One region of the Litorilituus sediminis genome, then DNA from elsewhere that is predicted to be linked to it. Evidence: predicted binding sites of a transcription regulator. Region 1 holds the regulator's gene; the other holds the start of a gene.
What was found. The regulator FNR, encoded in region 1, switches genes on or off when oxygen is low (the NO sensors DNR and NnrR bind a similar motif). The targets are predictions, from matches to a motif close to TTGATCTAGATCAA.
Positions count from the first base shown of each region.

Region 2: tehB (tellurite resistance methyltransferase TehB) is a predicted target of FNR. The motif match lies at 1,398-1,411, and genes of this name have one in related genera.

Region 1 is NZ_CP034759.1:284,243-287,419, forward strand. It holds gene uspE (universal stress protein UspE) at 169-1,116, opposite strand; gene fnr (fumarate/nitrate reduction transcriptional regulator Fnr) at 1,303-2,022, opposite strand; gene EMK97_RS01305 (sulfite exporter TauE/SafE family protein) at 2,075-2,785, opposite strand; gene ccoS (cbb3-type cytochrome oxidase assembly protein CcoS) at 2,788-3,015, opposite strand; gene EMK97_RS01315 (heavy metal translocating P-type ATPase) at 3,022-3,177, opposite strand, start outside.
Region 2 is NZ_CP034759.1:3,799,079-3,802,255, forward strand. It holds gene EMK97_RS16780 (methyl-accepting chemotaxis protein) at 1-774, opposite strand, end outside; gene EMK97_RS16785 (hypothetical protein) at 1,055-1,234, shown strand; gene tehB (tellurite resistance methyltransferase TehB) at 1,501-2,067, shown strand; gene EMK97_RS16795 (LysR family transcriptional regulator) at 2,154-3,038, opposite strand.

The DNA.
Region 1 (3,177 bases):
TGGCTAATACTGCAAGCACTAAAAATTTGTGCGCATTATACGCGCAAATAAATGGATTACCAATGAGAGCCCAACAAAAACTCAGTTTGTAGAAATGAAAAAGCCAAGCATATCGCTTGGCTTTAAGAAAATGATAGCTGGTAACTTATCTCTTACATCGAGTTCAGCTTAACTATTATCAAGCGGCGATATATAGCCTTGTGGTTTTAGCGCTAAAACATCGCAATTGAGCTGATCTATAACATGCTCTGCGGTATTGCCAATTAATGCTGCTGAAATACCTGTTCTGCCGATTGTACCTAATATAACCAGCTCAGCGTCAATTTGTTGCGCGGCTTGCTCTATTACTGTCTCTGGTAAGCCTTCTTCAACATAGGTGTTTTTAACATCAATATTAAATTTGTTAGCATGTGCAGCCATCGCTTCTTTATGATGCTTTAACATGGCGTTGTTGTACTCTGAAGAGTCAAATTCTGGAATTTCAATAGAAATGTTAACAGGTGTTCCCGGGTATGAATTGACTAGATGCACGTTCGCTTTAATAAGCTTAGCAAGCTCTGATGCTTGTTCAGTAATATCATTATTAAGAGATAAGTGCTCTTCTTCATCGCTGCCAACATTCAGTGCTGCTAGGATATTGCCATTTTTCGGCCACTCATGATCTTTAACCAGTAACACTGGCGTAGGGCACTTGCGTAATATATGCCAGTCAGTAGGAGTGAAAACAACTGATTTTAATTTATCGTGCTGATGAGTGCCTTTGATCACTAAATCATAGCCATGCTCAAGTACTTGGTTAACGATGGCTTCAAATGGTCGGTTATGCCAAACCACTTGGCTTTTAATATCCATACCTGAATCTAATTCAGCAATAATATCATCGAGCCATTGTTGTTTATCTTTTATGACCATTTGACGCATAGCGTCGCGTTCACCGCTTGATAGGATTGTGGTCATTTCATAAGAGAAATCAAAGATACTAAAGAAGGCGGTAATTTTCGTTGGCGTTGCGCTGTTTTCGTTAATCTTACTGGCCAACTCAATGGCTCTTTTCAGGGCTTTCTGTTCGTTGGTGGTTGGGTCGACAACAACGAGTATGTTTTGATACATTTCCATGAATAACCTCTATTTAAGCAATTATCAATTCTGTTTAACTGGTCTAATTACTTTATAGCAAAATAGTGTGATTAATGCTTGTTTTATATCAATTTACTTTGTAACGGAGATAAAAAAATCCCATAAGTTACTTAATTAAATAATTGAGTAACTTATGGGATTTTTATTAAGCTAAAAGCGCTGAACTTAGAGCGCTGCTACATCAGTCAGTTCATCTAAGTCTAAAATAGTAATCAATTTACCATCAACTTTGATTAACTCGTTTTTATGAAAACGATTAAGTAGACGACTAATGGTCTCAACCGTTAGACCAATATAGTTACCAATATCACTACGAGTCATGGTTAAGCGAAATTCAGTTGCTGAAAGACCTCTAGCACGGTAACGTTCACTTAAGCTGACTAAGAAAGTTGCCACACGCTGCTCGGCGTTCTTTCTGTTAAGCAAGGTTAACATTTCTTGATCTGTTTTGATTTCAGTACTCATCAAACGTAATACTTGCTTTTTAAGCTTAGGCATAGTGTTTGATAGGCTATCTAAGTTGGTATAAGGAATTTCACATACCATAGAGGTTTCTAACGCTTGGGCAAAGCTTGGGTGAGCGTTTTCTGCGATGGCGTCAAAGCCCAGTAAATCACCTGCTAGATGAAAACCAGTAATTTGCTCTTCACCTTGTTCATTTACGGTAAAGGTTTTAAAGGTGCCTGAGCGAATTGCATATAATGAGTGTAATTCTTGGCCATCATGGAAGATCTTATCGCCTTTGTGGATAGGGCGTTTGCGATCAATAATTTCATCTAAGGAATTGAGTTCACTATCATTCAGGGAGAAAGGTAAACATAATTCACTAATACTACAATTTTGACAGTGAATATGTTGTTGGCTTGGGCAACTTTTATTGGGCATAGCTTTTATTTACTCACAAATATGTAAAAAACGCTGTAATGAGGCAATGTTATTAGAACATTAATTGATATGCAACAAAAAAACTGTAAAAACCATAAGCTATAACTAATATTGCCATAAATTGTTTAGTTTTTGGCTTGACTAGTAGATTTTTTATGCTAGCAAGGCTAAATGAGAGTGCTAGTAAGGCCGGTAAGGTGCCCAAGCCAAACAGTAACATAATACCAGCGCCTGTTAGGGCGTTACCACTGGCTAATGCCCAAGTGAGGGTTGAATAAACTAGCCCACAGGGTAACCAGCCCCACAGCGCCCCTAAGGTGAGTGCTTTTTTGCCTGAATCAACAGGAATGACCTTATTGGCTAAAGGTGATATTTTCCGCCACAATTTGGCGCCAATGGCTTCGATACGTGTTAATAACATAAACCATTGACCAATATACAGCCCAAGTAGAATTAAAAATACGGCTGCGACAAGTCTTAATCCAGCGATAGGTAAACCTATATTTTTCGCTGCAATTGAGCCAGTAAAGCCAACGAGAGCACCAATTAAACTGTAAGATGCTATGCGTCCAAAGTGATAGCAAATAATGAGCTTAGGCTTTTGTCTTGCTTGAGTGACTTGCACAGAGATATTGCCAACTTGGCTATCCGCTTTAGTGGTAATGGCAGACGTTAACATGGTGGTGATACCGCCACACATACCAAGGCAATGTCCTGAGCCAACCAAGCCGATTAGAAACGCTGAAAGTAAATCTAGGCTCACAATTATTGACTCTGGTTATCTTCTTTACCGTAATCTTTTGTCTGTTCAGCTTGCTCTTGCTTGTTTTCAGAGCCTTTTTTATCGTCAACCTTTTTATCGTCAAATAGGATACTCATGCCTTGTTTTTCTAAATCATCAAATTGCTCGGATTTTACCGCCCAGAAAAAGAGATAAATACCTAAGGCGGTAAGTAAAATTGCAATCGGGATTAAGATATAAATGATGCTCATGATTACTTACCTTTTAAGTAAACGCAGGGAGTTGGTGATAACCAATATTGAACTTGCTGACATGCCGATAACAGCCATATAGGGCGTAATAAAGCCACATACTGCAAGCGGTAGTACAATAGCATTGTAACCAAACGCCCAGAGATAATTTTGAAAAATGAT
Region 2 (3,177 bases), 760 kb from region 1:
ATAATCGGCTTGGCGTAGTTTTTCTGCGGTAATATCACTGGCGAATTTAACCACTTTAAATGGTTTGCCATTTAAATCTAAGATAGGGTTGTAACTTGCGTGTATCCAAATTTCTTTATTACCTTTGCCTAAACGCTTATATTCACCACTGTCGTATTTTCCTTCATTTAAATTGCGCCAAAATGCTTGGTATTCAGGGCTATTAGCATAAGCTGGCTCGGCAAACATGCGATGATGTTGACCGACTATCTCGTCTAAGCTGTAGCCCAAGGTATTTAAGAAGTTTTCATTAGCGGTGATGATGGTGCCATCCATATTAAATTCAATCACCGCTTGAGATTTACTGATGGCATCAATTTGCCCTTGATAATCGGCTTGGCGAAGCTTCTCTTTGGTAATATCTGTGGCAAACTTGATAATACTAACAACCTGGCCGTTTTCATCTAGTACTGGGTTATACGAAGCTTGTATCCATATTTCTTTGCCATTTTTTCCTATACGTTGATACTCACCTGAATCAAATATACCCTCATTGAGTTTTTGCCAAAAGCGCTGGTATTCATCACTTTGGTGATACTCAGGCTTAGTAAACATTCGGTGATGTTTACCGACAATTTCCTCTAAATCGTAGCCTGTTGTACTAAGAAAGTTTTCATTGGCTGTTTTTATCGTGCCATCTAATTCAAATTCGATAACTGCTTGCACACGATTTAATGCGTCTACCTGTGAAATAAGTAATTGAACGTCTTGATGTTGACTACTTTGTTTGGTCATTGTGAATTCCCTCTCTTAACTTAGGTAGGCTGTAATGCTTTGTTGATGTTGAGTTTTTCTAACTATAGTTAGCGATCTAAATTCTTGCCAATTTCAATTTGTAAAAATGTAATTAATATACAAGACCTTATGAATACTAAGGTTATATTTACGTTTAATAGCGCTGTGTATAAGAATAGCGCTGTTTATAAGAAATAGAGCTAACCCTATTTATAATGGACTTGGACTCGCTTGCAGTTTATTCGCACTGCTCTAAGCTTAATGTAATAGGTGGAGAGGTGTGATGACAGCAGATGACTTAGAGCGCATGAATACTATTGCAGATAAAGCGCTAAACCAAGTAGCTAGCATTGATGAGTTAAAAGAGTTTAATCAGTTACTTACACAGTGGGAGCAATTGCCAACCATAAATTTGGTTGAGGGTGATTTTGCTAGTATGACTGAGATTAAAAAGTATTAATTTATTAGCTTAGGCAGCAAAAAGGTAGTAACGATAACTTACTACCTTTTTTATATGCTGATGACCCGTCCTAAATAAGATAAGCCTAGTTGAATGGTATTGTTAGCGTTTGTGCATTTGTTCCCGTTATACATTTGCGAAAATTTTTATAAATGTATGCTTGTTGATTAACGTCAAACTTAGGCGAAATAACGAATCTATTATTACCTCGTTGGCTAAGCGCGATAGTAAGATACAGTCCCTTGGTTTATAGCGAAGTAATACTAATGACAGTTGATATAAATAGCCGTTATGGCTTAAATCCTCCGCACAGTGAAGTGGTTGAGGCGTGTAAAATAATTCAGCCTTGTAAGGCGTTAGATATGGGCTGCTCAAACGGTCGAAATGCCTTGTATCTTAGCCAGCTTGGTTTTGATGTAACCGCAATTGATGCTAATCCTAGCGCCATAGATATGCTGCAAACGATTAGCAGCCAAGAGCAGCTCGGTAATATTAACGCGCAAGTTTACGATATTAATGATGCCAGCTTAGAAGAGGACTATGGTTTTATTTCTTGTACAGTCACCTTGATGTTTTTAGCGCCTGCACGTATTGCAGAGGTTATTGCAGATATGCAAAAGCGTACTTTACCTGGTGGTTATAACTTGATTGTCTGTGCCATGAATACCGATGCTCATCCGTGTCCTGTTCCTTTTCCATTTACTTTAGCAGAAGAGCAGTTATCTGAAGCGTATAGCGGCTGGCAGCTTATAAAGTACAACGAAGATGTGGGCACTATGCACAATGGTGCTAGCTTGCAGTTTGCCACTATGTTGGCGAAAAAGCCTGAATAAGCTCACAAGTTAATTAAGCAGGTTTAACGAGCAAAATATAACTTGCTCGTTATTGTTGTATTTATTGGCCTTGTATGAATAGCCGGTTATCTTGTCTTTTTCGCTTGCATGATAAAGTCTTTTAAATAACCGACTTGCTGTTCGTCTTTGCGAATACCAATAAAGATTTGTTTGTTAATTCCTTGTTTACCAAAACGAATGCTTTTAATGGCCATTGTTTTCGCGTAGTGATCAACAAGCCAACCGGGCAAAGCGCAAACACCACGACCAGCTGCTACCATTTGCAGCATAATTTCAGTTGTTTCAATATTTTTATGTTTCTTGACAGAGCATTTCGCTGGGGTGAGAAACTGACTAAAAATATCTAATCTCATGGGCTCAACAGGGTAACTCAGTAGTACGTCTTCACTTAATTGCTCTGGTGTAACGAAATCTTGCTCTGCCAATGGGTGAGAGCTAGCAACGACCAGTCTATGCTCATAGTCAAAAACGGGGATGTATTCTATTTTTGGCTTAAATAGTGGGTCTGGTGTAATAAGGACATCGATTTCATAACTAAGCAATGCCCCGAGTGCGCCAAACTGGAACTCCTGCTTTACATCGATATCAATATCAGGCCACTGTTCTAGGTATGGTTCTATCACTCTCAATAACCATTGGTAACAGGGGTGGCACTCCATACCAATGCGTAGCGAGCCCATTTCACCTTTGGCAATTTGCTTTAGCAATAACTCAGTATGTAAAAATTGAGGTAAAAGTCTGTTAGCTAATGTTTGAATGCGCTCACCTGCGGCGGTCAGGCGAAGGTTTCTGCCATCTTTTTGCCAAATCGGTGTTGAAATTTGCCCTTCAAGTTTTTTTATACTGTGGCTTAATGCTGATTGAGATAAGTGTAATGACTCGGCGGCTTTGGTTAGGGTGCCATGCTCTTTTATTGCCGTGAGTATTTCTAAGTGTATTCTCTCTAGCATAGTTAACTCCAATATTTGCCTATAACTTATGAGCTATGTTCATCGGATAATGAAATTATATCATTTCTATTCATCAAACAAGTGTCGGTACAATATCCTTTTGCTATTTAAAGCAGCAAAAAACTATTAAAATTAAGTG